DNA from 3 places in the Oenococcus oeni genome. Region 2 is predicted to be linked to each of the others. Evidence: predicted binding sites of a transcription regulator. Region 2 holds the regulator's gene; each other region holds the start of a gene.

Region 1 (10,997 bases), 310 kb from region 2:
CGGAGCAATAAAACGAACAACAAAAATGCTGATTGGCACCGTAATGAAAGCAATCAAAGATAAAGACCAACTAATAGTCAGCATAAAGAAAACAACGCCGAGAAAAGTTAAGGCGGAAGTGACAATTTGAATCAGCGCTTGTTGAAGAGTCCCGGAAATATTATCCATGTCGTTAACAACCCGGCTCATAATATCTCCATTTTGATGCTGATCATAATATTTGATCGGCAAGCGAGCCATTTTGGCTTTGAACTCCGATCGCAAACGAAAGATCGTTTTCTGAGAAATTCTCGTCATGATAGCCTGCTGAAGAAAACTCATAAGGGCCGAGAGAACATAAATAATAGATACTTCAATCAATATTTTGATAATTGGTTGGTAGGAGATTTGATATTTTTCGGACTTCAAACCAGCAACAACCCCTTTATAAATGATCGTTGTAGCCCGACCCAAAATTTTCGGTGCAGAAACAGACAACAAAACCGACCCAATCGCGAGAAGAACCGAAAAAACAACACCAATTCTGTTCCGACCAAGATACTTAAACAGTCTGACCGTCGTACCCCAAAAATTATGCGGGTGTTCGGCGACTCTTGCCATCGGCCTCGGTCCATTGCCGTTTCCACTCATTCTTGCGGCCGGATTACGCATAAATTTTACCTCCGGACTTGGCTAAGATATCATTTTTATGAAGTTGGGAATCGACAATTTCTTTGTAAATCGAATTATTTTTCAACAATTCTTGATGCGTGCCAAGACCAGAAATTTTTCCATCCTCCAAAACGAGAATCTGGTCAGCATCTGCCACGGTCGAGACACGTTGAGCAACAATGATTTTTATTGCATTTTTTATTTTTTTATCTTCGGAAAGTGCCTGCCGTAAATTGGCATCAGTCTTAAAATCAAGAGCAGAAAAAGTATCATCAAAAATATAAATATCGGCCCGTTTAATTACTGCCCGGGCAATTGATAAGCGTTGGATCTGACCACCGGAAAAATTATTGCCGCCTTGTTCAACCGGTGCATCCAAGCCGCCTTGTTCTTGAATAAAAGAATTTGCTTGGGCAATTTCCAAAGCACGATTCATATCTTGTTCACTGGCTTGAGAATTGCCATACTTTAAGTTGCCTCGAACAGTACCTTCGAAAAGAAAAGACTTTTGGCTGGTAAAAGAAATGTGTTTATGTAGATCACTTTGAGAAAAATCACTAACATCGTCTCCGTTAATCAGCACCTTACCGCCGGATACATCGAATAATCGAGGAACGAAATTGATAAGACTGCTTTTCCCTGACCCTGTTCCTCCAATAATCGCCAGCGTTTGTCCTTTATGAATCTCAAAATTAATGTCATCAAGGACTTTCTTACTCGAACCGGAAAAAGTAAAGTCGACATGGGAAAACTTCAAATCGTCAATTGGATCAAGTTTTTTCGGTTTAATCGGATCGTTAATAGTGTCCTTGATATCAAGAACTTGCTGAATTCTTTGTGCAGATGCCTGAGCCCGTGGAACAACAACAAAAATCATTGAAAGCTGCATGAAAGAAAACAACATTTGTGTTGCATATGTAATAAAAGACAAGAGATTGCCAACCGGCATCAGACTCCCGGCAATTAAATGAGCACCAAACCAAACAATCGCTATATTCGATGCACTGATAATGAAGGTCATCGCCGGACTCATCAAACTGGTAATCACGTAAGCGTTAATTGCATTTTGTGTGAGATTTATATTAGCCTTTTTAAAACGATTTTGCTCGAATTCATCTTGATTAAAGGCACGAATAACCCTCACTCCAGTTAATCCTTCACGAAAAACCAAATTGATTTGATCCGTTAAAGCTTGAATCTTTTTAAAAAGGGGTACCGATTTGGTCATGACCAAAATGACAACCAAAGCCAAAACCGGCATTGCGGCAGCGAAGACCAACATTAAACGAGGACTCTTAAAATAAGCCATCACGCTGGCACCAATTAACATCATTGGAGATCTAATCATCATCCGAAGCATCGAATAAGTGGCATTCTGCATTTGGACAACATCATTGGTCGTTCTCGTAATCAGTGACGCCTGACCAAGTTTTTCAAAATCGCCATCCGCCATTTTTGTAACCTTGCGAAACATAAAACTTCGCAGTTTGACGCCAAGTTTTTGAGAAGAAGTAGCTGCCAGTAACTGGTTACAGATTGCTCCGACAATTCCAAAAAAACTAACAATCAACATAACCAGACCGGTTTTCCAAATATAAGAAATATCATGTTTGACAACACCAATATTAACTATATTCGCAGTAATCGAAGGCAAAATAAGATCAGCGGCTACCTGAAAAAACAAACAAAAAATAGCCAGAAAAACAACGAATTTATTTAAATTTTTATAAGCCAGCTTGAACATGCATTTTAAAATATATGTTACGCCAGTTTTAAAAAAAAAATCAAATTACATTGTCAGATAGATTGAAGAATACATTAAAGCCGTCCCGAGAAGAACAAACAAATGCCACCAGACATGGTTCCACCAAATTCTTGTATTCAAATAAAAAAAAGTTCCCGCCGAATAAGAAATTCCGCCCCAAAACAGCATCCAAAGTGAACTAGTCGGAATACTGTCTTTAACAATCGGAAATAGAAAAACAATTAACCAACCCATTGCCAAATAGATCAAAACCGAAATCCAGCGATACCTGCCGATAAACATGAAATCGTAAACAATTCCTCCGATCGCCAAGATAAGGTTGGCAACCCATATCCACAAAGCAATCGGGTTTTTAATGAAAATCCAACAAAAAGGGGTATAGGTTGCCAAAATTATTAAGAAAATCCCTAAATGGTCAAAATGTTGGAAGATCCAAGCACAACGGGTAAAGATCAAAGCATGAAAAAGAGTGGAATTTAAAAGAAAGATAATCAGACAAACTGAATAAATAATCAAGGCCGTTAGGTCGATCGCCGAAGTATAGCCTGTGTCTGCAGCTCGAATAAAAAGAAAAATAATTCCAATGATTGCGGCAGCAAAGCCGAGACCATGAGTAATCGAATTAAAAATTTCTTCAACGATACCAAAGGTTTTTACACTATGCTTTTTACTGTCCATCGTTCAAGTTTACCCTAATAAAAAATCCGACTCGCGCGGATTTAAAATAATTAATAAATATCATCGTCGGATAAATCATCGCCGGGATCACTCGACTTAGGATTGTAGTTAGGATCATCGAAAGGGTCCGAGGCAGAGTCTTTACTCTTTTTATTGTCTCCAGGATCTTCATCTGAATCCTTCTTTTCACCAATTCCATATTGATCGCGGACAGAAGTGAAAATTTCGTCATGTTCCTTTTTGTGTTCCGGACTGTCTAGCCAAGAAATAGCGTTAACACGGCCTTGACCAATTTTCTCTCCTTGGTAGGCATACCAAGCACCAGACTTATTGATAATGTCTTTATCAACCGCAAGATCAATTAATTCTCCGGTTTGGCTAATACCTTTTCCGTACATAATGTCAACTTCGGCAACTTTAAACGGAGGAGCAACTTTGTTTTTAACAACTTTAATTTTGGTATTATTTCCAACAATATTCGTGCCATCTTTAATTTGAGCAGATCGACGCACTTCAAGTCTAACAGTCGAGTAAAATTTCAAAGCACGGCCACCCGGAGTTGTCTCTGGATTTCCAAACATAATTCCTATTTTTTCACGAATCTGGTTAATAAAAATTGCAATTGTACCGGTTCTATTCAGTGTACCGGCAAGTTTCCGAAGTGCCTGGCTCATTAAACGAGCCTGTAAACCAACATGAGAATCGCCCATTTCTCCTTCGATTTCAGCGCGTGGGACCAAAGCCGCGACCGAATCGATAACCAATAGATCGATTGCCCCGGAATTAACCAAATCATCAGCGATTTCCAAGCCCTGTTCTCCGGTATCCGGTTGGCTAAGCAGCAAATCGTCAACATTTACGCCAAGAGCTTGCGCGTATTTCGCATCCAAAGAGTTTTCGGCATCGATATAAGCCGCCGTGCCGCCCTGTTTTTGGACTTCAGCAACCGCATGCAAAGCAACAGTTGTTTTACCTGAAGATTCCGGTCCGAACACTTCAATGATTCTTCCTTTCGGATAGCCACCAACCCCTAAAGCAATATCGAGTTTTAAAGAACCTGTTGAAATAACATCGATCTGTGTATGAACATTTTCACCCAAACGCATAATCGATCCCTTACCAAAATCTTTTTCAATTTTCTTTAATGCTGCATCGAGTGCAGCTTTTCTTCCACTAGCCATAAAACCTCACTTGTTTATTATGCTACGAAAAGTAAGCATATACGAACATTTGTTCGTACTTTAAAATAACTTAACCTTCGAAATATTAATACGTTTTTTTCTAGTATTTTTGAAAATTACATACCATCGGAAAAAACAGAACGATTTTTAACGAAATAATCGATTCCAGAATATATCGTGAAAATAACGGCCAAATAAATCAGAATCTGTCCAATCGGAAAACTAATTCCAAAATTGCTGCAGTACAAAAAAATAATTGCAAACATTTGAGTAAAAGTCTTGATCTTACCAGGCATCTGAGCTGCAAAAACTGTTCCACTGTTTTCAACAATCAAAGTTCGAAGACCAGTAATCGCCAATTCGCGTATCACGATGATTGAAGTAATCCAAGCTGCAACAACGCCATAACGAGTTAGAAATATCAGTGCTGTCATAACAAGCAGCTTATCTGCCAAAGGATCGGCGAACTTACCAAAATTAGTAACAAGATGGCGACTGCGGGCAATTCGTCCGTCGAGCAAGTCAGTGATTGAAGCAATCGCGAAAATAATCGCGGCAACAATCCATCCAGTTGAATGTCCGAAAGTCGAAGACCACTTAAGCGGCAGACTCAAAATCAAAATAAAAATCGGAATCAAAAAGATCCGAAAAGTAGTTAACTTATTAGGTAAATTCATTGTGAAACCTTCTCCCTTTTAATGATTATATTCGTGATTTGAACCGAAGATCCGGACATAAAGTTCGTATTTTTGCCATCAAATAAGATTTCTGTATTGTAGGGGTTGCCGACATGAATCGTGGCTTCCTTTTGGCCTTTACTTAAAGTGACCTCTTTATAACTACCGGCAGGAATCGTCGTTTCGAATTGGGTAACGCTGTCAACTGTAAAAATCGTCCATGAAGCGCTGCTGGCCTGTACCTGAATTGTGTGAGCCTTGTCGTCATAAAAAGTCATCGTTGCCGTATTACTGCTGAATTGTGGTTTAGACAAAGCTTCTACATTGGAACTGCTGGATGACGATGAACTGCTCGAACTGCTCGATTTTTGCTTTGAACTCTGCATTTGCGCCGAACTGGAATCGATTTTTGTTGACGTTGTCGAATTGGGATGAACCTTGCCAATAACAATCCAAGCCCCAAAAGCCAAAATAAAAAGCAGGGCAACAATAAGCAAAGGAATCTTCTTCATCAAACGCCGCGGCATTGAAAGCGATAAATTCATTCCCGCTCTGGGAATTCGATCGGAACCAACGCGAATAGAATTCTTGGAAATCTTTTCGTTGCCGGTCTTGTCTTTATCCGTCTGACGATCATTCCAAGTACCTTTCGAATCTTCTTCATTGAAAAAAAGCGAATCCGGATTATTTGAATTTTCCTGGTCGGATTCAAAATCAGAATCCAGATCTTTGTCCCTGTCCTCCGAGGTATCCAAGATAGTGTTTGGATCCAACCCAACCGTATTGGCGTATTGGCGAATAAAGGCTTTCACATAAAAAGGACCAGGGAGTTTATCAACTTGGCCAGTTTCAATTGCCTGCAAATAGCGCACTTGGATCTTGGTTGAAGAAGAAATGTCTTCTAAAGTTAATCCATGATGCTCACGTGCGTCCTGCAGATGCTTTCCAATTGCTCGGTAATCAGTATCCATTCATAAAAATTATAACAATCTTATTCAACAGGATTTACGCAAAAACTACTAAATGAATCAAGATTGTAATAGCTTTCAAATAAATTAACCGCTTTGCGATAAGTTAACTCCCGCAACTTTTCAATTACTCGAAAAATATTTACGTCCGTATTAAAAACATCAGCAATTGTAAAAACATTATTTTCCAGCTGATCTAAAGACATCGAAAGTTCCCCCAAGGAAGCTTTCTTTTGCCATTGGAATTCTTTTTCCAGTTCTTGACTATAAGAGATATTTTTCAATTGAGAATATATCTCCTTGAACAATTCTTTATTTTCGGAATGGCCAGTAAAAGTGATGAAATTATAATTTCGGCCAACATCGGCTTGTGCCGAGAAATCGTCATTCAAAAATCCTTGATTATAATTCCTTAAATACCAATCGGAGGAATCCGAAAAATAAATGTCTAAAATCAAATCGCTTGAAAAAGACAGATCAATCGCCGTATCTATGTCAGGCAGGTTCCCACTGCCTTTGATACCTGCTGCTAACAAAGGAAGAGCAACCGGCATATTCTGTTCGGCGCTTTTTTTAACCGGAATTTTAGCGTTGAAACGATTGACTCGCGAAAAATTAATCCTGGGACGCGTTAACCGAGCCTGTGTCTGTTTCAACAAAGCTAAAAGACCGGTGGGATCAATATTGCCGGCAATTTTCAATTGCAAGTTGCTTGGCTGATAGAAGTATCGATGAAATTTATAGAGTAAATCAGCGTTTATTGTTTCGATGCTGTCAATATTGCCGGCAATATCCTCTCCAAGAGGTTGTTTCCGATAAAGATTTTTCATTAGTCCAAAAGATGAAACCCAGTCCGGCATATCTTGATACATTGATATTTCCTGTCCGATAATTCCCTGTTCCTTAGCAACCGAAGCCTCGGTGTAATAAGGTTCCTGAACAAATTGCAACAAAAGTTTGATCGATTGATCAATATTTTCGGTTCCCTGAAAATAATAAACGGTCTGGGACTGACTAGTGTAGGCGTTGGAAAAGGCCCCATATGCACTGAATATTTCACTAACATCGCCATTTTTCTTTTCAAACATTTTGTGTTCCGCGAAATGTGCTGTCCCGGAAGGAAAAATAATCGTTTCACCCTTTTCATCAACAATTTGTTGATCGGTTGCTCCGGCATTAACAAAAAGAGCTGCAAAAACGGAATGGAAATCTTTTTTTGGAATTAAAGTTATTTTAAGACCGTCGTTTAAGGTCTCTGAATAAACCCGTTGATTGTATGATCGGAAATTTTCAGTTTTCATTTATTAATAAGGCCTCGGTTTGTTCAATAGAATGTCGAGAAAAGTCGGATACCTGATCCTTTGTAACTGAATTAATTATCCTAATAGCGTCATTCGGATCTACTTTATATCCGCTCAAAAAACTGTTCAAATGGTTTTCAACTGCGCTCCCCTGATAATCCTCACTCGATATAATGCCTGTCGTCAATTCTTTTTTAATTGACGCAAATAATTTATCGGAAAAGTTACCATGTTTAATATTGGTAATTTGTGCTCTTATCTCCTTTTCGACTTCAACTAGATTATTTTTGTCAAGTCCAGCCTGAATAACCATCAGACTATCTTGGCCGATAATCGAAGAATTAACATAATAAACCAAGTGCCTTTTCTCGCGAATGTCAGAAAAAAGCAATGACTCGCTGGAACCGCCAAGCAGCCTTGAAAATAAAATCGCCAGAAAACGTTGTTCCGAAGAATAATTGTAATCGATTAAACTGTAGACATCTTCAATTAAGGACTGATCTCCTCTTTCATAAAGCCTTACCTTTGTAAAATTATGCGTTTCCTGCCTATAATTCAAGTCCTTCAAAGCGGCCGATTCCGTTGATAAAATCGGCCATCTTGCAATAATTTTTTTGATATTTTCCTTTTCAATCGGACCGGAAACAGACATTGCCACATGATTGGTCAACAGCATTTGTTCAAAAGCCTCAACGATTAAGAAATTTTTTAATTTTTTAATAGAATCGGCATCTCCTTCCGGCGATACTTGCATATTTGGATCGGAAAAATACTTCATCAAAGCCTGCCGATGAAGCTTGTAGCTTTTATCGTCGAAAGCTGCCAAATATTCTGCTAAAAAGTTCTTTTTTTCGGTTTGAAAAAAAACTTCCGGAAACAAATCATTAATAATTAAAGGTCGGTAAATTTGTTCAAATAAAAAAGCTAGTCCCTTTTCAACCAGCGGATAACCATCAGCAATATTCGGATTCGGCAATTTTAAACTAAAACGAATCTTAGAGATCTGCCCAAAGCGAACAGTTGAAACAGAAAAATGAGCCCCATAAAGTCTATTTAACTGTCGGGCAATTAACTGACGATTAGAAAAAGCCTGGGAACTATTTTCAAGTATCCTCGCCAGCATCGCTCTGGGCGCAGCAGATTCTTTTTCAAAGGATTGACAAAAATCAACGACTATTTTAACCGACTCAAACTGATCCGTACAAATTAGATCAAGATTTATTCCATTAGATAATTTTTCCATATTTTCCTTAAAGTATCGGTGATAGCAGACGAGAAAATTTCTGTAATACTGTCATCCAAAATCCCTGTGTTTCGAAATCTTTTTTGCTTAAAAGCTTTGACTTGGAAAGGTCAATCGAAATTTGTTTCTCGATTTTTTTAGCGAAATAGCTGCTGTAAATGAAAGCATTTGCTTCAAAACTTAATTCAAAAGATCGAATATCCATATTGGCTGAGCCAATGCTGACGATTTCATCATCAATAATTAAAAGCTTGCTGTGCAAAAAACCACCATCATAACGATAAACGTTTGCTCCGAAATCAATAAATTCCTGCGCATAGTACTGAGTTGCCCGGTAAACAAAAGGATGATCGGGACGATCCGGAATAAAAATGTTAACTTTGACGCCGGCCGCTAAAGCTATCGTAAGACTTTCGTAAATCGGTTGGTCGGGAATCAAATAAGGGGTCTGGATGGTAATTGATTTTGTCGCCAAAGTTATCATTTTCAAATAACCCTGTTTAATTTGCGCCGTTAAAGAATCCGGCCCCGAAGAGACAATTTGGATTGGATGAATTCCATTAACTTGAGTCGCCGGAAAATAATCTTCCAAAAAAGACAATTTGTCTTGTTTCTTAGCGGTTGCATTCCAATCGATAAAAAAACGCGATTGTAAAGAAAGTACCGAATCACCAATAATTTTAAGTTGGGAATCACGCCAATTGCCAAACCTTTTCGACTTGCCAAGATACTGATCACCTATATTGAATCCTCCAATATAACCAACTTTTCCATCAATCACAACAACTTTTCTGTGAAAACGAAAATTGATTCGCAGGGCTAATAATTGAAAGCGCCTGGTTAAAAAAGGATAAACGGTCCCGCCGGCTTTCAGTAAACGATGATACATTCCTAAATGAGTTCCGTGAGATCCGTATGCATCATAAATAACTCTAACCCCAACTCCCTGACGGGCTTTCTTGGCCAACAGATCAACTAATTTATTCCCGATAACATCATTGCTGATTGCAAAATAGGCTAAATGGATATGGTCCTTGGCCTTGTCTATTTCAGCAAATAAATCATCAAAAAAAGCCCGGCCATCAAAAAAAGTTTCCAGATCATTGCCATAAGTCAGTATTGATCCGGAATTATTTTCAAATAGTTCAACAAGCATACTCGCTTTTTGATTCAAATGTAAATGATGACCATAATATTTTTGGTTATCTCTGATTTGCTCGCGACCGACGATTTCCTGACTTGTAAAATCAAAGATTTTTTTATCGGAAATTCGGCGACCGGCAAACCAATAAATAACGAAACCGATTACGGGAACAAAAACCAAAACGACTAACCAGGCCCAAATTCTGCTAACATCCCTTTTACTCCAAAAAACCGTAATAAAAGATAAGGTCGCGTTTAGTACCAGGACTATTAAAATTACAGCAATCAACAAATTCATGAGCTATTTATTAATTATATAAGTTAACGACTCGACTGGCCGGTAAAAAATAATTTCAATAAAAGCATTAAAAATAATTGTTGGTAAAACGGTGAAAATTATGTAATTAGCAAAGGCAATATCGGTTTCATTAACTAAAATTCCAGCTATAAAAACCAAAAAATAAAAAACCAAAAGCCCGGTCGCGATTGTCCAAAAAGTTGACCAGATTCGGTAAGGCATGCGTTGATCGATTAGATAAACCACATAGGCGCTAACCAGATAAGAAACCAAATAGGTTCCAATCGCCTGTGTGTAATATAAATCAAAAATAAGGCCAACGGCAACTAACCACCACCAAAAAGCGAAGTGCTTATCGGAATGAAAATGAATTGCGTAAAATATGCCAACAAAAGTTAAATTAGGAAGAATACTAAAGTCATAAAAAGACAAAAAATTTGAAAATCCGGACATTAAACTGCCATCAAAAAAAACTAGAAAAATTAAAAAAATCGGATAGACAATTTTTGGGCGCAAATAACGGTTGTTTGAAGTAATTTTATTATTCATTACCGCCAACTCCGGTTACTACAAGCACACTGGAAATATCCGATAGATTTGCGGCTGGTTTTATGTAAATTTCTTTGGCAATACCGTAAGTATCGTCACGAACACTAACAACTTTACCAACGTAAAGTCCCTTTGGCAAAATTCCTCCAAGTCCGGAAGTTTGGACAAGGCTCCCTTTTTTAACTGTAGATTTTGAAGTTAATTCATCAAGAACAAGTTCATCCGTATCAGAGTCGTATCCTGAGATAATCCCATTAACAACTTTTCCACCACTGGTGACCTGAACAGGAAAACGATCAGAATCAGAATCGACATTCGAAATAAGTGTAACTTTACTGCTCGTATCGGAAACCTGGGTTACTTTACCGATCAAACCTTTGGAATCCAAAATCGGCGAATTCTTTTTTACACCGGCATTCGAACCCTTGTTAATAATCAATTGTCCATTCCAACTGCTGGGAGTTCGACTAACAACGACCGCGCTGGAAGTACTGTAGTCGGTTAAAGAATCTTTCAGTTTTAAATTAGCCTTGAGTTCCTTAT
Region 2 (10,997 bases):
CATATAAATAGTAAAGCTAATCCTTCTCCGAGAATTGTGAGCCAACTCAGAAACGAATGATTTTCTATTAATGATTGATATTTAGTTGCCGAAAGGCCTAAAAGAAAATTTGGACCGATATACACAGATAAGAGAATCAACATTGCGAGGATCGAACCGCAAACTAATGAAAAAATCGTCGATAAAAGAATTAATAACGATTCAAATAATATTTCCCTACGATCTTTCATGAAGGAGACACGGGGATTCGAACCCCGGCGCCGATTCTACATCGGTTCGGCGGATTTCGAGTCCGCTGCATTACCACTCTGCCATGTCTCCGAGCTACAGAACAATTCTAGCAAAAATTAGGTTTTTTTCCTACATAAATTCGACAAAATGTTTTTATTAAATCAAACTAATGAAAAAAATGGTAATTAGGTATAATTTTCCAAATATTCTTCACGATCAAAAATACATCACTGAATTTAGATTATAATTAAAACCATGGAAATCGGAATTGATCAAATATCTTTTTTTACACCAAATCTTTATTTAGACTTAACCGAACTTGCTGAAAAACGTGGCGTGGATCCAAATAAGTATTTGGTAGGTATTGGCCAAGAAAAGCAAAGTATTGTTCCACCCACTCAGGATTCGGTTTCAATGGCCGCCAATGCGGCTTCGATTCTGCTTGAGCAAAAGTCGACTGAGTTTTTGAATTCGATTGATGAGATTTTATTTGCGAGTGAATCGGGAATAGATAATTCCAAATCAGGAGCGGTTTATTTGCAAAAGCTACTTAATTTAAAGAAAAATATGCGAGCTATTGAGATCAAACAGGCCTGTTATGGGGGCACGTTTGCCTTGATGACTGCATTCGATTATGTCAAGCTTCACCCCAATAAACGTATTCTGGTTGTGGCTTCGGATATAGCAAGGTATGGTTTGAAAAGTGCAGGCGAAGTGACACAAGGGGCTGGAGCAGTTGCAATGCTTGTTAGCACTCAACCAAGACTGGCGAGTTATAACTGGGATTCTGTTTTTCAGTCCGAAGATCTGATGGACTTTTGGCGTCCGCTTGATCAAAGCGAAGCGTTGGTTTTTGGGAAAATGAGTCAGGAAATATACGAAAAATTTTTTTATGAAATATGGCAGACTTATTCTCAGAAAAATTTAAAGAAAGTTTCCGACTTTGCGGCTTTTGTTTTTCATTTACCCTTTACGAAAATGGGGAAAAAAGCGCTTGATCAAATTAATGATCAAATTGACGAATCCAAAAAAGACCAATTGGAAAAAAATCGTTTGGCCGGGCAGATCTATAATCGAAAAGTTGGTAATTTATACACTGGGTCGCTTTATTTGAGCTTAATATCTTTACTCAAAAATAACATTCTCAAAAATAACGATAGAATCGCAATGTTTTCTTATGGCAGCGGAGCGGAAGGAGAACTATATTCTCTTTCACTGGCAGCTGACTATCGACAGGCTATTCTTGGAGACCCGGCTCAAATGATCGCTTCGCGGAGAAAAGTTTCAGTAGACGAGTATGAAGGACTTTTTCGAGCATTTCCGGAAGACAGTGAAGATCATGAATTGACTAATTCATATGATTCATCCCACTTTCAATTAAAGAGAATAAAAGATCATCAACGAATTTATGGGGATAATTTTTAATTTTTTTATTATTTAATTCCGACTTTTGATAAGATACTTGCGAGGTGAATATGGCAAAGAATATCTATTTGGCAAGCCCATTTTTTGATGACGAACAAATTGCAAGAGTTAAAAAGATTGAAAAAGCTCTAGAAAGTAATCCGACTGTTATGGATTACTACGATCCTCGACTGCATCAGCATGAAGAACTGGAATTTGGTAGTCCTGAATGGCAGACAGTAACTTATAACAGTGACATTGAAGCCATCGAAGAAGCCGATGTAATTGTTGCAATAGTGGATTTTGAGGGTCAAAATGTCGATTCAGGGACTGCCATGGAAATTGGTTATGCCGTTAAAAAAGGGACGCCAATTCTGATTTTTCAAGAAAAAGAACCAGTTCTTAATCTGATGTTTTCAGTGCCGGTGCATGCTTACATGAGTAAGCCTGAAGACATTGCCAATTACGATTTTGACGCAATGAAAAAAATCCCTTATAAGGGAAAAGTCGTTTAATATAATTAATTAATCGTGTAACGGAAAAATTTCTTTATAAAAAACTCCCTTTACAAAAAAATAATTTCTCAGTAAATGGAGTTTCGATATAAGCCAACAACTTTTCCGAGAATAGAAACGTTTTCGACAATGATTGGGGCCATCGTATCATTTTCGGGCTGCAGTCGATAGTGATTGCTTTCTTTGAAAAAGCGTTTAACGGTCGCTTCACCCTCTCCATTGCCAAAATCAGTTGTCATTGCAACGACAATATCACCGTTGTCGGCATAGTCCTGCTTGCGAACGAAAACCATATCGCCATCCAGAATGCCAATATTGATCATTGAAGTTCCGGAAACTCTAAGAACGAAAAGATCGCCGTCGAAACGCTCGAGATCAGATGGGATTGGTAAAAATTCGGTTGCGGCTTGCTCAACGGCTAAAATGGGCATACCAGCTGTAACTAAACCAATAATCGGAACCTTGCCGGGAGTCTCGGGTACACCCAAAGCTCTTAATCCTTTCTCGGTAATTTCAATTGCCCGTGGTTTTGTTGGGTCCTTGTGCAGGAGACCGTGTTTTTCCAGGCGATCGATATGCCCATGAACGGTTGAGGTCGACGACAGACCAACTGCCTCCCCGATCTCACGGACTGTTGGAGGGTAACCTTTTTCATTTTGTTTTTCGTAAATAAAACGGAGAATTCCGAGTTGCTTTGTCTCTGCCATCGCCGAGCCTTTCTAATAACTTATTGCTATATGCAATTATAGCGGAAGACATAGCTTATAACAAACACATGTTCGTAAAATTTAATAAAAACGCAAAAACTTTTGTATAATACAAGTATGGAGAATTTTAATGGTTGATAATTCACGATCAGAAAAAGAGCATAAAGAACCCGAATTTATTGTTGATGAAGACGAGCAGGCGAAGAATGAGGCTTTAAGAGCTCGAATCAATGAATTAGCCGCTAAGCAAAAAACTTCAAAAGGGCTCACGGAAGCGGAAAAGAAGGAGCAAAAACAACTACGACAGAAGTTTTTGGAAAATTTCCGTAAAACTTTTCGTTCACAGGTTGAAATATTGCAGGTTTTCGATAAGAATGGTAAAGAAGTTACTCCTAAAAAAGTAATCGATATTCAAAAAAAGAAAGGATTAAGATAGATATGAGCTGGATATGGTTTCTATTAATCGGTCTCGTGATCGGCTTGGCTGCAGGAATGGTTATTTCTCGCTTTACATTAAAAAGTTATCTGAAGAAGAACCCTCCGATTAACGAGCAAATGCTTAAGCAAATCGGTGCTTCGATGGGTCGTAATTTAAGTCAAAAGCAAATCAATCAAATGATGTCACAGATGAAGAAGAATTATTAAAAAAACAGATCGAATGATCTGTTTTTTATTTGTCATTATTATTTGTTCTTTTCGGATGAGGATCAATATATACCCAATTTTTATTTATTTTTTTGTCCAAATCGGAAAAAGCTTTTTGCATACTAATTATAATTTCTTTTTCATCGGCCTTTTTAGGTACGGGAATCAGTGGCCCAAAAGCAACGCTCGTCGATCCTCGACGAAAGAGACCGATAAATTTTAATGGTCCTTGATAAACAACTGGTAAAAGACTTCTGCCAGACATTTTGGCAATTAAAACGGCCCCGCCTTCTAATTTTGAAGAGTGACGAGAACCAGAAGGAAAAATCATAAAGTTTCGTGTTCCGCTTCTTAATTCTTTAACTGGAATTTTAATTGCTGAAGGTCCGGGATGATTGCGGTCGACAGGGAAAACGCCAATTTTTTTCAAAGCCCAGCCGAAGGCTTTGTTTTTATACAATTCTTTTTTTGCCATAATAATAAATTGCCTTGGCAAAAGAGTCATCGCAAACCACAACGGATCCCACCATGTACGGTGAGGAGCAACTAAAATAAATTGTGTATCTTGTGGAATATTCTCTTGCCCGTATACGTGAGTTTTTCCATTGATTAGCCAACGAATTACTTGAATAATTCGAAAAATTACTGTGTACATGTCTATCATTATATAAAAATGAAAAAAATCAATTTAGATTCTAATGAAAAAATTGAAAAGATTAGTGGAAAACTTAAGGTTCTGCAAAACAATCAGCTTCCAAAATTTGGTATTGATGCTTTTTTGATTGCTAATTTTATCGATAAGTCCAAATCCCAAAGATTATTGCTGGCCGATTTTGGTGCAGGCACCGGAATTATTGGTTTGTTATATGCTATTGAAAATCCAGGAAAAGTTTTTTTAATCGAGAATAATTCGCAGTTGTCCCAGCTGGAAGAAAAGACCGTTGGATTAAATGACTTAAAAAAAAGGGTAACGGTAATTAATCAAGACATCAATAATCTGGACGGAACATTCCAGCTGAATTCTTTAGATGCCATCGTGTCCAATCCACCTTATTTCGATTCCCCGAATTATTCTAAAAAAAATTTGTCAAAAGAAAGATCACATGCCCGTCATGAAGAAAATTTCGATCTGGCGGTTTTGGTCAGTCAAAGTAAAAAGTTTTTAAAATCAAAGGGAAAATTGTATTTTATTTATCGAGCCGAGAGAATTGCGGATTTTATAGATCTGTTAATTAAAAATGGTTTTGGTATTTCCAAAATGCGTTTTGTTTATGGAAAGAAAAATACTGGGGCAAAACTCGTTTTGGTAAAAGCCATTAAACAGGGCAGTAACGCGAAAATAAATATTGAAAAACCAATGATTATCTTTAATGAGAGAAATGAATATACTAAAGAACTACAAAATATTCTTCATGACAACAAATATTTCTTTTATGTGATCCAAACAGCAGATAATTATTTATATGCAGGAACTTCGGATGATGTTAATCGCCGTTTTGCGACTCATCAAGCAAAAAAAGGAGCTAAATTCACAAGAGCGGCAATTCGTCATCCGCTTAAACTTGTTTATCAGGAAGAATTCTCGAGTAAAAGCGAAGCATTGAGTTCTGAAGCCAAATTCAAGCATCTCAGCAGGATTGAAAAGGAGCGCTATATTGGCTTGTAATCAAAGTTTGTTTCAGGTAAAATGTTAAACGGCATTCGCCAATACACAGCAAAAGCGGATATTTTATCAGTTGCTCATCGAGTCGATGAAATATGTGAAACTTTTGTGAGGACAAAAACATTAGGAGGCCTAATATGGCTGCAATTTCAATGAAAGAACTTTTAGAGGCTGGCGCGCATTTTGGTCATCAGACCCGTCGCTGGGATCCTCGGATGGATGAATATATATTTACTTCTCGTAATGGTATTCATATTATCGATTTACAAAAAACTTTACGGATGGCAGACGATGCCTATAACTGGGTTAAGGGAGAAGCTGCCGACGGAGCTAATTTCCTGTTTGTTGGTACGAAAAAACAAGCGACCGAAGCAATTGAAGAAGAGGCGAAACGTGCCGGAGTTGCTTATGTAAACCATCGCTGGTTGGGCGGTACATTAACAAATTGGAACACAATCAAAACCCGTATCAACAAGTTGAAGGAACTTCGCGCTGCCGAAGAGGATGGTAGTTTCGACAAGCTTCCAAAAAAGGAAGCTTCTCAGCTTGGTAAGCAAAAAGCAAAGTTGGAAAAGTTCCTTGGTGGAATTGCGGACATGGAAGATATTCCTGATGTTATGTTTGTTGTTGACCCAAAGACAGAAGAAATCGCTGTTAAAGAAGCTCGCAGTTTAAACATTCCGGTAGTGGCAATGATTGATACCAATGGAAATCCAGATTTGGTTGATGTTAAGATTCCTGCAAATGATGATGCGATTCGTGCGGTTAAATTAATCACTTCCAAAATGGCTGATGCCATTATTGAAGGTCGTCAAGGACAGGATGCCGGCGAAGATTCCGCAGAGAAGACTTTCGCCGATACTGCTGATGGCGAAGGAGATTTTGAAGAATCATCAAATAACGAAAATCAAGAAGCATAAAACGACTAAAATAATATCGCCTGTTCAGGCGATTTTTTGTGAGGTAAGAAATGGCACAAATAACTGCTGCACTAGTTAAAGAGTTGCGCGAAAAGACAAGCGCGGGAATAATGGATGCAAAAAAAGCCTTAGTTGAAACTAATGGCAATATGGAAAAGGCAATTGATGTTTTAAAGGAACGCGGTGTTGCTAAAGCTGCCAAAAAAGCTGATCGTGTTGCTGCTGAAGGAATGACTGATGTTATCGAAGCGGGAAATACTGCTGCAATTATCGAATTGAATTCGGAAACGGATTTTGTTGCTAGCAACGAAAAGTTTTTGAACTTACTTCATTTGACTGCAAAAGTAATCCTTGAACATAAACCAGCTGATTTAAAGGCTGCTTTAGCCATACCGGTTGAAGAAGGAACTTTAAATGATCAAATTGTTCAGACTTCAGCCCATACCGGCGAGAAAATAACCTTGCGACGTTTTAATGTTGTTGAGAAAAATGATAATCAGACATTTGGGGTCTATTCCCACATGGGAGGACAGATTTCTGTTATTACCCTTCTTGAGAATAGCGATTCTACAACTGCCAAAGATATTGCAATGCATATTGCTGCGATAGCACCGAAATATTTGAGCAGAGAAGATGTTCCAAAAGATGTTGTCGAGCATGAAAAATCAATCCAGATGAAGGCTGATGATCTCGGCAATAAGCCTGATAATATCAAAGAGAAGATTGTTGAAGGACGTTTGGGAAAGTTTCTTGATGAACTTGCTTTATTAAACCAACCGTTTGTTAAAGGCGAGGGTGAGAGTGTTGCTGAATATCTGAAAAAACAAGGTGCGACTATCAAATCATTTATCCGTTACCAGGTTGGCGAGGGAATCGAAAAGCAGGAAAGCAATTTGGCTGATGAAGTAGCCAAACAAATCAACGGGTAAATCTATGACTGAAATTAAATTCCATCGTGTTTTATTAAAATTATCCGGAGAAGCATTGGCAGGCGCTGGTGGCAGTGGTATTGATTTAACGACGGTTAAACGAGTGGCTAATGAATTGGCCGAAATAAAACGAGCCTATCCTCAAGTTCAAATTGCAATTGTTAATGGCGGTGGTAATTTGTGGCGCGGCGGACCAGCTGCAAAAGCCGGAATGGATCGTGCTCGGGCTGACTACATTGGTATGCTTGGTACAGTTATGAATGCTTTATCTCTGGCAGATGCGCTTGAACAAGCCGGTGTTGTTACACGTGTTTTAACAGCAATCGAAATGCGCCAAATAGCAGAGCCCTATATTCGTGGCCGTGCAATACGCCATTTGGAAAAAGGACGTATCGTTATATTCGGCGCTGGAACCGGTTCACCTTATTTTTCGACTGATACTACGGCGGCACTTCGTGCTGCAGAAATAAACGCTGATGCTATTCTAATGGGTAAAAATGGCGTTGATGGAGTTTATGATTCCGATCCAAGGAAAAATAATGAAGCGATTAAATTTGCTGAGTTAACATATGATGAAGTATTGCGCAAGGATTTGAAAGTTATGGATTCAACAGCTGGAGCCATGGCTAAGGATACTGACATGCCTTTAGTGGTTTTTAATCTTAATGAAGCCGGCAATATTCAAAAAGCAATTGAAGGTCAAGATATTGGTACAGTTATTAAGGGGTCAAAATAATGATTGATCTAAAAGAAGTCAAAGAAAGAATGGGAAAAGTCAGTAAGGCTTTCCAAAATGAATTAATTAATATTCGAGCAGGCCGTGCCAATCCGAATATTTTAAATAAAATACAAGTTGAGTATTATGGAACTCCTACTCCGTTAAACCAGTTAGCCAGTGTTCAAATTCCGGAAGCGAGGGTACTTTTGATTACTCCATATGACAAAACCTCTTTAAAGGCTATTGAGCAAGCAATTTTTGCCAGTGATTTAGGTTTGACACCCCAAAATGATGGGAGTGCGATTCGTTTAATTATTCCTCAACTAACCGAGGACAGTCGTAAAGAATTGGTTAAACAGGTAAAAGCGGAAGCTGAAAAAGCAAAAGTAGCTGCTCGCAATACGAGACATGATTTTATGAGTGATCTTAAGAAAGATAATGATTTGTCGGAAGATTCTCGCCATAGAACAGAAGATGATATTCAAAAAGCGACCGATCTTGAGATTAAAGATATTGATAGAATAGCAGATATTAAAGAAAAAGAATTAATGGAGATTTAATGGCAATTTTAAAGATGACCAAAACAAAAAATGAAAAGAAATTAGAGGTCATCTTGCCTGAACATGTTGCCATTATCATGGACGGAAATGGTCGTTGGGCCAAACGCCAACACAAATCACGCATTTTTGGCCATAAGGCAGGCATGCAGAATGTTAAAACTATTGCTCTTGCAGCAAATAACCTTGGGGTCAAAGTTTTGACTCTTTTTGCTTTCTCTACCGAAAACTGGGGCCGTCCTCAAGACGAAGTCAATTATTTGATGAAATTGCCAATTGATTTTTTTAATACTTTTGTTCCTGAACTGATCGAAAACAATATCAAAGTTGAAGGAATTGGCGAAATTGATGATTTACCTGAAAAAACTCGTCAAGCATTTTTAAATGCTGTCGAGGATACAAAAGACAACACCGGATTAATCTTGAATTTCGCAATTAATTATGGTGGACGTACGGAAATTGTCGATGCTACTAAATCGATTGTCAATCAAGTTTTACAAGGAAAGATTAAGACTGAAGATATCGACGAAAAACTTTTTCAAAACAATTTGCTCACCAATACTTTAGCAGAAAAAGCTAATCCCGATCTGATCATTCGTACTTCCGGAGAACAAAGAATCAGCAATTTTTTGCTGTGGCAGTCGGCATATTCGGAATTTTATTTCTCGCCCAAGCTTTGGCCTGATTACACTGCCGAAGATTTGGAAGAGGCTTTAGCAGCTTATAGTAATCGTGACCGCCGTTTTGGTAAGATAAGAGAATCATGAAAACACGAGTAATTACTGGCATCATTGCGTTAATAATTTTTATTCCTTTTGTCGTTATTGGGGGAATCCCCTTAACACTTTTGGTGTCTCTTTTGGGTTTGATTGCTGTTGGCGAGCTTTTGTTTATGAAGAAGCGTTTGCTTGTTAGTTTTGAAGCGTTAATATCTTTTCTTGCTGTGATTGTTACGATTCTTCCAAATGCTTTTTGGGCTTCCTTGCCTGCACAAATGTTTTTTAATAAAAAAAGTTTAATTTATTTTTTTATCCTGCTCATTTTGATTGTGACGGTACTATCAAATAACAAGTTAACTTTTGATGATGCCGGATCATTGGTCTTGGGGGTTTTGTACATAGGTTTTGGTTTTCATTTTTTTCTCCAGGCGCGTGCTGAGGAATGGCTTGCCTTCGTTTTCGGACTAATTATAGTTTGGTTAACAGATAGTTTCGCTTATATTGTTGGTCGAAAATTTGGGAAGCATAAATTAATTCCTCGAATTAGTCCAAACAAAACTTGGGAAGGATCGATTGGAGGAACTTTGATAGCAACTATCGCTGCAGTTTCATTCGCATTAGTTACTAATTTCGCTCCAGAATTCAATCCATTTGAACTTATAATCGTGACGGTGCTATTGTCAATTGCTGGTCAATTTGGCGATTTAATTGAATCTGCTTTTAAGCGTTTTTATGGTGTTAAGGACTCTGGGAATATGCTCCCGGGGCATGGCGGCATATTAGACCGTTTCGACTCTATGCTTGTTGTGATGCCTTTACTGGTCTTAATGGGGTTGAATTAAATGAATTTTGCTTCAATTATTGCTTTTATCATCGTTTTCGGAGTGATTGTAACCATTCATGAATTTGGTCATTTTTTTGTTGCAAAAAAATTTGGTGTGGTTGTTTATGAATTTTCGATCGGTATGGGGCCAAAGATATTCGGTACCAATAAGAACGGTACGAATTATGTTATAAGAATTTTACCGGTTGGCGGATATGTTTTAATGGCTGGTGCTGACCAGGATAATGAATATTTAAACGAATTAAGGCCGGGGAAAGTCGTTAAAATTAAGTTTGCGAATCAGCACACGGTTAATTTTATCGATATATCAGAAGACCCGATTACTGCTAATGAACAATTGATGAGAATTAGTGCAATTGATATTAATGATAAATTGTCCATCAAGGGAGTAATAGACGAAGAAGCAAAGCGGGAACTCCAATTTGAATTGGCTCCCGACACTAAAGTAAGAGCCGGGGAAGATCGAATTATTCAAATTGCTCCAAAGGATCGTCAGTTGCCTAATATCTCTCTTTGGAAACAAATATTGGTTAGTTTCGCCGGACCCTTCATGAATTTTGTTTTAGCCTTTGTTTTGTTTTTCGCACTTGCTTTTTCGCTTATTAAGGTTCCCGTCTCGAATTCGCAAATCAATCCCATTAAAAATTATCCTGCGATGAAACAGGGTTTAAAAAAGGGCGATGTAATTACAAAGGTTGATTCAAGCAAGATATCAAATTGGACTCAATTAACAACGGCAATTGAAAATGTCGGTGATAAAACAATGAAAGTTTCATACAGACGCGGTAATAAAAGTAGAACAGTCACAGTTAAACCAAAAAAAGTCGTTGAATCAGGAGGAACTCAATATTTAATTGGTGTTGAACAAGACACTACGACCGGTTTTGCTAATCGAATCAAGTATGGTTTTTCAAGTTTTTTCGGTAGCACAACATCTATTTGGTTGGCACTTGCTCATCTAATTGAACACCCCAGTCTTAATCAACTAGGAGGACCGGTAGCGATTGCCAAAACGACAAGCGCAGCCACAGCGGATGGTTTTTTGAGCCTTGTTGGTTTAACAGCTTTTCTAAGTCTGAATATTGGTATTTTCAATTTAATTCCAATACCAGTTCTTGACGGAGGAAAAATTTTGTTAAATCTAA
Region 3 (10,997 bases), 240 kb from region 2:
CAAACCCCAAAAGAAATCTAAATGATACCAGCTCCGTCTAAACTCTCCGTCGGTGATCGCTTTTAATCCGGCAGATTCTTCTTTATTGATTAAATCAATAATCGTCTGATCTTCAACTTTGGTTAACTGGCCTAAGGATATTTGCTGTTTGGCAAAACGTTCCCGAGCTTCTTTAAGAATTTCCGGTCTTAAAAAACTGCCAACCACATCATATCGATACGGTGAATGCCGACACACTGTAAATTTATCTTTGACTTGAACCAACCTAGTACCTCCGTTAATTAAGCTTTATTTTAATGTTTATCCGCCAAACTGTCGAATATAGACAAATAAAAAACCTATGAAAATTCATAGGTTTAGGTAATTTAAAAAATATTTTACAATTGGCCGGCTGCCGAAGACGAAATCGACGGGAAGAGATAAATCAAGCGTCCCAATTGTTCTGGACCAAGTTTGAATTCAATCGCTGGCAGCAAGGTATTAATAGCATCATCAGCCTTATCACTAAACTCGCTGGCGCCAACCAAATGATGTTCCTTATCGAAAATAAGGGCATTATCACCGAGCTGTTCTTTATCAACCTGCCGATACCAATCATCAGGAGTGTGATGAGTTTCGATTGTGTATTTGTCAGGATTCTTCTTTGCTTCTTCGGGAGTCACACCAACCTGAGCAATTCGTGGCGATGTAAAGACAACCGAAGGAATTGCCGGATAATCGATCGCTGACGAGCTATCACCCGCAAATTGATGCATTAAATAAGTTGATTCAAAAACGGCAGTTGGAGTTAATTTGGGCTGTATTTTGTCGATTACATCACCTGAAGCATAGATATTTGGAACATTGGTTTGCAAATGATCATTAACAACCACACCATTTTTATTGTATTCAACTCCTAGCTTGTCCAAACCGATTTTTTCAACATTTGGAATTCGACCGGTTGCATCTAAAATCCAATCGGTTTCAAGTTGAAAGTTGTCTTCCGCGTTAACAGTCAAAGCAGTTCCTGTCTTCTCAAAAGAAGTAACTTCCGTATTACGGACAAATTTAACACCGCGCTTTTGCAAATCATCAATAATTTTTTCGACGAAATCCTGATTGAATTTACGTAAAGCGCGATTGCCATGCGTAATCACAGTAACTTCTGATCCGGCCGCATTAGCCATCGTTGCAAATTCCATTGCTATATAACCGGAACCTATAACAGTCAGACGTTTTGGCATAGCTGAGAGATTCATAAAATCACTGCTGTCGTGAGCCAATTCGCTGCCGGAAATATCGAGCCGATGTGGACGCAATCCGGTTGCGATAACAATTTTTTCAGCAGTTTTAGGAGTTCCGTCAACCAAAACAGTATGTGGATCATCCAAAACACCGTGTCCGGACAGAATATCAATATGAACTGATTTTGCCAAACCGGCGATCATATCAGGTAATTTTCCAATAACTTCCTGCTTGTGAGTCAGGTTGGCCGACCAATTAATCTTGGCTTCCCCCTCAATCACACCATTTAAATTTTCAAATTGGCGTTGTAAAGCGACCGGCGCATCTAAAGTTATTTTTGCGTTGCAGCCACGGTTGGGACAGGTGCCGCCAACCAAATCGTATTCAACGATTCCGACCTTAAATCCCTTTGCAGCCAATGGAATCGCACCATCAAAAGTGCCGTGTCCGCTGCCAATGTATAAAACATCATAATCATATTGCTGGTTTTTCATGGTTATTTCCTCCAATTCGGATACCATTTGATTATTATTTTTACTTATTTTTACTTATAGGTAAAGGCTACACCTATTTCAAGCGCCGTTCAATATTGTCAAAAAAATGCATCTTCAAGAATTATTAAAGTGAGAGTCTTAACTCGGAAACCGATTTGCTCAAAAAATAGAATTGTCCATAAAACTTCAATCAACTATAATTGTATATAAGAACGTATGTTCGTACCGAGAGGTTCTAATGATTGAGCAAGCATCCTTATTTGAAAATAATTCAGAAAACGGTCGTCCGCTGGCAAGCAGAGTCCGGCCACAGACTTTAGAACAATTTGTTGGCCAAGAAAATTTACTTGGGCCGGGTAAAGTTCTTCGAGAATTAATCGAAAAAGATCAGATCAGTTCGATGATTTTTTGGGGTCCGCCAGGTGTTGGCAAAACCACATTGGCAGAAATCATTGCTCACAGAAGCAAAGCAAAATTCATTACCTTCAGCGCAGCTACGAGTGGAATCAAAGAAATTCGCAAGATCATGAAAGATGCAGAAAACAACCGTCAGTTCGGCGTGCGAACAATTGTCTTTATCGATGAAATTCATCGATTTAACAAGGCTCAGCAAGATTCTTTTCTTCCTTATGTGGAAAAAGGCAGCATCATCTTAATTGGGGCAACTACGGAAAATCCTTCTTTTGAAATAAACTCAGCCTTGTTATCAAGAAGCAAAGTATTCGTTCTTAGACAATTAAAAAGCAGCGATATTGTCAAATTACTTGAAAACGCCCTAAAAAATCCACATGGATTTGCAAAACAAAAAATATCAATCAGTTCACGGACCCTTCAACTAATTGCCGATTTTGCCAATGGAGATGCCCGAACGGCATTAAACACTTTAGAAATGGCTGTCTTAAATGGCCACCACACAAAAAACGGCACAGAAATAAAAACGGAAGATCTTAAACAATTAATTACGAAAAAGAGTCTTTTATATGATAAGCACGGTGAAGAACATTATAATATCATCTCCGCGCTTCATAAATCGATGCGTAATAGCGATGTGGACGCTGCGATCTATTGGCTCGCAAGAATGCTGGAATCCGGCGAAGATCCACTATATGTCGCTCGCCGATTAATTCGTTTTGCAAGCGAAGACATTGGACTGGCAGATAGTCGTGCACTGGAAATTACGGTTGCCGCCTATCAAGCAAGCCAATTAATCGGAATGCCCGAATGCACTGTCAATTTAACACAAGCGGTAACTTATTTGGCGCTTGCACCAAAATCAAACTCTTTGTATACAGCTTATGGTGAAGCTAAAAGCGATGCACAAAAGTCTTTCGCCGAACCGGTTCCCCTGCAAATTCGCAATGCCCCGACAAAATTAATGAAAGAATTGCATTACGGAGAGAATTATCAGTACGCTCACAGTAGTCAAGACAAGTTAACAAGCATGCAAACTATGCCGGAAAATCTGTTAGGGCATCACTACTACCATCCGAGTTCACAGGGATCGGAGATTAAAATGAAAACACGTTTGGAACAAATCGCTCGCTGGCACGAAGAACACGATCCAAAAAATCAGTGAATTGCTTTCATCATTCGATTTTCATTATAGAAAAGCAAAGTAACGAACATAAGAACATAGATAACAATCGGAATCCAGATATAATTAATGTCTATCATCGCTATCGTTCCACTACTCTGCTTTTGATTAGCAATGTAACCAGATAATTGCAATAACCCGGCAGTGATCATACCGCCAAGTCCGAGACCCATATTTACGCCAAAATCGTCTGTAGAAGCAAGAATGCCTTCTGCTTGAATTCCCATGCTGACACCGTATCTAATTGTATCGGCAATCATGATCGAAACTAAGCCGACGACCATACCGTTTCCGATTGCGTTTAAAAAAATACCAAAAAATAAACCAGCTGTTAATTGAGAATAAACGCCGATTGCCATTATTAATTGGCCAGCAAAAGCGAGAACGATTCCTGTCAGCATTGTTCTTTTTTTGCCTTTAATATTAGATAACCAAACAATTAAAACAACTCCGACCAAAGCAGCTAAGGTGAAACTGTTTGCCAAGGGCACCAGACTTTCCTGATTTACAACGTATTTAAAATAATAAATCGTTGTTTGATTTTTGATAGCTGTAACCAACCAATAAAGAAAAATCACCAGGGAAATAATTAACCAAGGTTGATTGCTTTTCAGCATAGAAAAAATTTGCTTAAGGGGTTGATGAGCGATTTCTGGATTTTTAAAACGCTCATGAACATGAAAGAATGTATTCATGATCAACAGAAAAGATATTGCTGAAAAAACAATAATCGTCATCAGAAAACCAAATTTCTGATTTCCTTTGCCGAAAAAAGCTATCAGTGGCAACGTAAAAACAGCAACAATAATCTGCACTGAACTACCAAAAAATTGCCGAATTACTCCAAGCAAAGTCAATTCTTTTTCATTTTGCGATAAAGTTGGCAAAATCGAAGTGATTGGCAAATTCACGGCCGTATAAAGAAAACCAAGTCCAAGATAAGTTACATAAGCCCAAATCAATTTTCCTGTTCCGGAAAAATTAGGTGTGACAAAGGTTAAGACCGCAAAGACAACGTACGGAAATGCATACCACATAAAGAAAGGACGACTTTTGCCAAAACGAGAACGAGTTCGGTCGATCATTAAGCCAATGATCAAACTTTCGACAACATCTGCAATTCGAGCAACCAAAAACAAAATAGCCACCGAACTTGCTTGAAGCCCATAAACATCCGTATAAAAGAAAAGCAAATAAGTGGTTAACATTTGGAAAACCAAATTATCCGCAGCATCACTGAGCCCGTAACTAATTCGTTCCGGCCATTTCGTTTGCCAAGTTTGATCCATATTTCATCTCCATCCAATTAATCAATTATAATCAATTAAAAAAATTTAAAAGGGAATCATTCCACAAATTTCAAATATCTTTATGATCCCAATAGTTTTTTTGCTTGCTCAATTGCGATCAGAAGAATTTGAGAGTCTTCATAGCTGTTTTTTGAGACGAGCTCTTACTTATTATAAGTCAATTATTTGGACAGAAATTCAATTTTTAACATGGAAAAATATTGATATAAAATTACCAGCGGACTTAATTCAGTTAGAATGTTCACAATGACTTTTTTGGAGGATCTATTTTGGAAAGACAAGTTTTAAAACAAGAAGCAAAAAAATATTAAATAATAATTTCTTATTCTTCTTTTTATTATTTTTACCAGCCCTAATTACCCAACTTTGCTCTGTTTCAAGTGGTACCAGTGATACCTATAATTATTTCATTAATAATTTTCAATATAAACTGATAGAGAACAGTAGCATCAGTTTCGCTTTTAGTGCCGTAACGAGTTTATTAATTACAAGTGCCGGATTAGTTTGTATAGACGTTTTCCGGGATAAAGTTAAATTTGAAAAAGCTATCCCACAGGCTTTTAAAATTCTGGATAAAGGACAATATTTTATCGCCTTTATTTTAATTACTGTTTTGCAAGTTGTTTATGTATTTCTTTGGACATTATTGTTGGTTGTCCCGGGAATAATTAAATCAATCTCCTATTCACAGGCATTTTATATTTATCGGGATCACATAGACAATGGAAATCCGATTACTTATTTACAGGCAATCACGAAAAGTCGCAAATTAATGGATGGACATAAAATGGACTATTTTGTAATGGAGTTGAGTTTTATTGGCTGGTTGATTTTGGTCCCGATAACAGGAGGTATTGCAGCAATTTGGGTTTTGCCTTATTATCAATTGACCTTCTGCAACTTTTATAAAAAACTGGTCGAAAATAATCAATTATCAAAAGATGCTCAAAATTAGGTATTAATAACTCCTTCATAAATATTTATGAGTAAATTTCGAGATTACAAAAATTACAAAACGAAAGCAAACGTCAAGCAGATATAAAATCATTGTTATATTCCCTGAGTAGACTGATAGTTATCAGCTAAGTTCAATAGCTTACTGAAATACTCAAAAGGAGATATCTATGTCATTAAAAGAAAAAGCCGATTCATTAAAAAAAGAAGCCGCTGGAATGGCTAAAGAAGTCGAGGGTAAAGCCACTGGCGATAAAGTTCGCGAAGGCGAAGGTAAAGCTAAAGAAAAACTTTCAGATAAAGAAAAAAATAAAATGAAGGTGGATCAAGTAGAAAGGCAACAAAAGAAACACGATTAAGAGCCTGCGGGCTTTTTTTTATACATAAAAACGACTGTGACAGGAGAATTTCTGATTATAAGGGACATCAATTAAGGTTAACTCGCAAAAATCCGCAACATCAGTTTTCATCAGCCTTTCGATCAGTTGTCCCTGATCGTCAAAATATCTAGTTAAATTAAGATCCTTAATAACGTTGTATTTATTCGGTTGATTAATAAATATTTTGTCGAAAACAATTCCAGATTCTTTCAAAGCTATTTTCGTCTCCTCCATGGCACTTTCACGTCGAGCAGTTATGATATCTATTTCGATCCCCTGCCTAGATAAGTGCCTAACCAGATTGGCTGTTTTTTTTAAGAGGCTTGCTATGTAAGTTAATATCAGTCTTGATTCGACTGAAAATATCGTACTCTTGTTGATCGCTAATTTTAAAGACATCGGCAAATGAATAATTATTTAATTGCGAAAATTCAATTCGTTTTCCAGTTGCTTCATTAAAACGTTGAAGCATCAGTTTAATAGAAAATAAAGTACCATCCAAATCAAAACCGCAGCGAAGTATTTTTTTCGTAACTTTCACTCTCCTTTTCAATGTTAAAGAAATATTTTATCATGAAGTGTTTGTTCACAAAAGATAGGAGTTTGAAATTATAAATACAGTACAGTTAAATAACCAAATCATTCTAATGTTTTCTTTAATATTAGTTGGACTTTTAATAAACAAAATTGGTTTCTTTCATCAACAAACATCCGATGATTTAACTTCTATTTTGCTTTATGTAGTTTCTCCATGTTTAATTATTAATGCTTTTGAGGAACCTTACTCTCCAAAACGGATCCAACAATTTCTATTAACACTGTTCGGCATTATCCTGTTTTACCTCGTCGATGTCGATATTTTTATCGCTAGAATTGTATTTGGAAAAATTAAAGATACAGCTTTAAGCAGAGTCGTTCAATATGGAAGCGTCTATTCAAATGCAGGTTTTATGGGGGTGCCATTGGCGAGCTCGTTATTTGGCAGTCAAGGAGTCTTTTTTGCAGCAGCATCTCTGGCCGCATTTAATATTTTTAATTGGACTCACGGAGTTAAACTGTTTCAGCCAAAACAAAATCAATTGGATCATAAAGCAGCCCTGCAAAAAGTAGTTTTAAATCCAAATATTATCGCAATCGTTTGTGGATTATTGCTTTTTTCACTGTCGATTAAAATTCCTTTCGTGATCAATCAGGCAGTTAAATACGTTGGTTCTGTAAATACCCCACTCTCAATGATTGTGATTGGTAATAGTTTGGCTGGAATTAAATTCAGTCGGAAGATGCTCAACAGCAAAATATTATTAGCCTTAGTCATGAAAAACCTGTTTTTTCCAGTAATCGCAATTATGATTTTGGAATTCTTAAAAATTAGTGGGATTGCTTTTTATACAACAGTCGTGATGGCTGCCTGTCCGGTAGCTGGAATTGTCGTGTTATTTACTTTGCAGGCACGTGGCAACCCCCGGCAGGCAATTACTTTAATGAGTATTTCGACAATTCTTTCGCTTGCAACAATCCCGTTAGTCTTCGCAATCAGTAAAATTTAGCTAACGGCAATCCTTTTAAAACTGAAATGTTCTATATTTAGGAAAAACTTTAAAAAACGGAAGAATTTAATCGGCTATTTTCAATATGGATATTTCGAAAATATTGATTTAAATTAACGACCGGTATATTTTTTTTACGCAGATATATTATCCTGTAATTATATAAAAAAACAAATCAGAGACCGGAGAAAATATGCCAGAAAGCGAAAAGCGAGAAATTAATGTTCAAATAATTGTTGGAGAATCAAGTGAGAAAGTTTCGACACCAGGAATCGCAGACTCCAAAATGAATATTGTTAATCCAAGTTTAGTTTTTGGTATACCGGCCGTTCCTACTACGATGTCATTTGCAGCAACAATTCTGACCAGTGGTATTGATCTTTCAAGAGAACATGTTGTTTCTTTTAAAGTCATTGGAATTAAAGGAGAAACTTTAAGTGAAATCAACGGTCAGCTCCATGCTCTGGCTCGGCCAATTAGTGCCGGTTATAATTTCAGTATTAATTTCCGTAATATTATTTTTGAAAAAGAAGGCGACTATAAAATTGAATTCAGGTTGGATAACGCTACAGACCCGACTGCCAGCCAATCTTTCACGATTTTGGTGTAGAAAGAAACTTTTCAGATAATTATTAATAAATAATCAAAAAAATATCTTTGTTCAAACGAACAGAGATATTTTTTACTCATTAATTTTTCATCGAAAATTGTTAGTCACCAAGCAGGAACTATATTTTAAGAGTCGTACCAGCATAAATCAAATTAGTATTCGAGATATTGTTAAGTTTCGCCAAAGTACTAATACTTACGCCGTAGGCTTTTGCAATCGAAGTCAAAGTATCTCCAGAAGCGACGGTATAGCTCTTAGAAGAACTCGACGTTGAACTACTACTGGTAGAACTAGTCGGAGTAGAAGTAGAAGTAGAAGTAGAACTTCCAATCGTAAGAACTTCACCAACATAAATATAATCCGGATTGGATATATTATTGGCTGTGGCAATCGCGCTCACAGTTGTCCCGTAGGCTTTTGCAATCGAAGTCAAAGTATCTCCAGAAGCGACGGTATAGCTCTTAGAAGAACTCGACGTTGAACTACTACTGGTAGAACTAGTCGGAGTAGAAGTAGAAGTAGAAGTAGAACTTCCAATCGTAAGAACTTCACCAACATAAATATAATCCGGATTGGATATATTATTGGCTGTGGCAATCGCGCTCACAGTTGTCCCGTAGGCTTTTGCAATCGAAGTCAAAGTATCTCCAGAAGCGACGGTATAGCTCTTAGAAGAACTCGACGTTGAACTACTACTGGTAGAACTAGTCGGAGTAGAAGTAGAACCTGTTGTAGTAACAACCGTACCGCTATATTTGAATGCAAGACTATCCCAAGCCGTTAGATTATATTCATTAATGATTTCTTCTAATTCTTCAGTATAATCTGGATCAGTTGCATAGCCATCTTCGTAAATTTCTTCAGCAGCGGTAGCAGCATCCGTTTCGCCAATCAAATTACTATAGCGAGAATTTTCACTCAGTAATTCTTCATAGTCGGTAATACTTTCAGAATCGCTAGCATAAACCCGGAAATAATCGTCTATTTCATGGTAAGCACCGCTGTAATATTCTTCCGTTGGCATATCAACAGTTTGGCCATTATAGGAACCTTTGATTCCAAACAAATTATGGTATTCGCTCGCAAGCGTCGAAGTGCCCCAGCCACTTTCGAGAATCGCCTGCGCAGCTGTTAGTGATGGCAAAATCTTATATTGAGTCCAGCCATTAATTGCACTTTCAATAATTTCGTTTAGAAAAGTTGAAACTTTACTACTGTAATTGGCAGTATTCTCAGCCTCGATTTTTTCAATTTCAGCTTCCAACGCTGCTTGTGAGGAAGTGCTGCTTGAAGTCGTTACAAGCGCCATAATAGAATTCACTTCGCTTACCGCGATTGATGCTGCAGAACTAGCACTCGATGATGTTGCACTGCTGCTAGAAACAGATGAAGCTGAACTGGCGGCAGAACTAGCACTCGATGATGTTGCAATGCTGCTAGAAACAGATGAAGCTGAACTGGCGGCAGAACTAGCACTCGATGATGTTGCACTGCTGCTAGAAACAGATGAAGCTGAACTGGCGGCAGAACTAGCACTCGATGATGTTGCACTGCTGCTAGAAACAGATGAAGCTGAACTGGCGGCAGAACTAGCACTCGATGATGTTGCAATGCTGCTAGAAACAGATGAAGCTGAACTGGCGGCAGAACTAGCACTCGATGATGTTGCACTGCTGCTAGAAACAGATGAAGCTGAACTGGCGGCAGAACTAGCACTCGATGATGTTGCACTGCTGCTAGAAACAGATGAAGCTGAACTGGCGGCAGAACTAGCACTCGATGATGTTGCACTGCTGCTAGAAACAGATGAAGCTGAACTGGCGGCAGAACTAGCACTCGATGATGTTGCACTGCTGCTAGAAACAGATGAAGCTGAACTGGCGGCAGAACTAGCACTCGATGATGTTGCTGAAGAGCTCGTACCAGCTACCTCTTCAGTCTGCCCTTGGCCGGTAGTAGCCGCGTGAGTAACTTCCTGACCGGCGAATTGAAACTGTACAAAAAAAGTTGTTGCCATAATCGCAGCAAAACACCAAGTTTTACCCGCTTTATACATTTTGTAATGTAATTTTTTCGTATTAGTAACTGAATTCATATCGTTTAAAACTCCCGTAACATTTGGCTTAAAAATGTTTCATAAAACACGAGATAATAATAACACCAGCTTTTTTAATTAAGAAAGAATTAAGCAATAGTCTGTAATAAAACAATTTTTAAAATTGTAATAAGTTCGTTATTAGTTTCTTGAAGCTGACTTTTAGCAAGGTAGAATGCAATTCATTTTTTTGATATTGTTTATTTTTGTCATTTATTTGTAAATAATTTGTAAATAAAAATAATTTAAAAATACTGTTTTTCCTTCAAAAAAACACGTGCACATAAAGTTATCATTGGATTAACCAATTATTTAAAATGGCTGTTAAATTAATTAAAAAATTTTACATTCTTTACTTCAAGGCATACTAATAAACATCTTTTAATAACAATATATGCGTTTACAAGGTAGCATATAATTAGAAATAGGTGTTGACAACACCACAAAATTTTTCTTCTGAACATTTAATAGTTTTATTGTAAGAACGCTTATATAAAAACATAATTTTTCGAACTATTATTCACGACAAATTGACATCTTTGTTTTTCAAAAAAATAAACTAGAGAGGTCCATCACTATGAAAGATTTTTTAAAAAAGTTTCTTAAAATAACAGCATCGTGCGCTTTGATAACAAGCGGAATACTAGTGGCAGGAACGGTTTTTGTCACGAAAAAAATAGATAGTTCCGATGACAAAGCAAAAGATGAAGCGAATTCCATAAAAGACAAGATTACCAATAAAATAAAAGAAGGCTCTGAAAAAGCAATTAACAGTAAGGCAAGTAAAAA

The links. The regulator LexA, encoded in region 2, represses DNA repair genes until DNA is damaged. The targets are predictions, from matches to a motif close to CNAACANNTGTTNG.
Region 1: a site for LexA is predicted at 4,318-4,331, ahead of recA (recombinase RecA). Genes of this name have one in related genera too.
Region 3: a site for LexA is predicted at 1,928-1,941, ahead of J3U91_RS04340 (replication-associated recombination protein A). Genes of this name have one in related genera too.

Annotation. Positions count from the first base shown of each region.
Region 1 is NZ_CP084701.1:1,352,029-1,363,025, forward strand. Features, by position in the region: gene J3U91_RS07135 (ABC transporter ATP-binding protein) at 1-651, opposite strand, end outside; gene J3U91_RS07140 (ABC transporter ATP-binding protein) at 644-2,395, opposite strand; gene trhA (PAQR family membrane homeostasis protein TrhA) at 2,441-3,094, opposite strand; gene recA (recombinase RecA) at 3,145-4,275, opposite strand; gene pgsA (CDP-diacylglycerol--glycerol-3-phosphate 3-phosphatidyltransferase) at 4,392-4,952, opposite strand; gene J3U91_RS07160 (helix-turn-helix domain-containing protein) at 4,949-5,923, opposite strand; gene yfmH (EF-P 5-aminopentanol modification-associated protein YfmH) at 5,944-7,221, opposite strand; gene J3U91_RS07170 (M16 family metallopeptidase) at 7,211-8,464, opposite strand; gene cls (cardiolipin synthase) at 8,472-9,905, opposite strand; gene mreD (rod shape-determining protein MreD) at 9,909-10,454, opposite strand; gene mreC (rod shape-determining protein MreC) at 10,447-10,997, opposite strand, start outside.
Region 2 is NZ_CP084701.1:1,041,828-1,052,824, reverse strand. Features, by position in the region: gene J3U91_RS05550 (CPBP family intramembrane glutamic endopeptidase) at 1-230, opposite strand, end outside; tRNA gene J3U91_RS05545 (tRNA-Ser) at 233-321, opposite strand; gene J3U91_RS05540 (hydroxymethylglutaryl-CoA synthase) at 487-1,656, shown strand; gene J3U91_RS05535 (nucleoside 2-deoxyribosyltransferase) at 1,707-2,150, shown strand; gene lexA (transcriptional repressor LexA) at 2,219-2,857, opposite strand; gene J3U91_RS05525 (DUF896 domain-containing protein) at 2,988-3,293, shown strand; gene J3U91_RS05520 (YneF family protein) at 3,296-3,502, shown strand; gene J3U91_RS05515 (lysophospholipid acyltransferase family protein) at 3,528-4,157, opposite strand; gene J3U91_RS05510 (GIY-YIG nuclease family protein) at 4,176-5,168, shown strand; gene rpsB (30S ribosomal protein S2) at 5,303-6,085, shown strand; gene tsf (translation elongation factor Ts) at 6,136-7,014, shown strand; gene pyrH (UMP kinase) at 7,019-7,750, shown strand; gene frr (ribosome recycling factor) at 7,750-8,292, shown strand; gene J3U91_RS05485 (isoprenyl transferase) at 8,292-9,056, shown strand; gene J3U91_RS05480 (phosphatidate cytidylyltransferase) at 9,053-9,850, shown strand; gene rseP (RIP metalloprotease RseP) at 9,851-10,997, shown strand, end outside.
Region 3 is NZ_CP084701.1:800,620-811,616, reverse strand. Features, by position in the region: partial or broken gene J3U91_RS04350 (5-methyltetrahydropteroyltriglutamate--homocysteine S-methyltransferase) at 1-264, opposite strand, end outside; gene J3U91_RS04345 (dihydrolipoyl dehydrogenase family protein) at 378-1,718, opposite strand; gene J3U91_RS04340 (replication-associated recombination protein A) at 1,957-3,294, shown strand; gene J3U91_RS04335 (glycoside-pentoside-hexuronide (GPH):cation symporter) at 3,288-4,601, opposite strand; gene J3U91_RS04330 (DUF975 family protein) at 5,272-5,577, shown strand; gene J3U91_RS04325 (hypothetical protein) at 5,747-5,935, shown strand; gene J3U91_RS04320 (hypothetical protein) at 5,954-6,190, opposite strand; gene J3U91_RS04315 (hypothetical protein) at 6,249-6,497, opposite strand; gene J3U91_RS04310 (AEC family transporter) at 6,604-7,503, shown strand; gene J3U91_RS04305 (DUF6941 family protein) at 7,697-8,113, shown strand; gene J3U91_RS04300 (LysM peptidoglycan-binding domain-containing protein) at 8,232-10,208, opposite strand; gene J3U91_RS04295 (hypothetical protein) at 10,786-10,997, shown strand, end outside.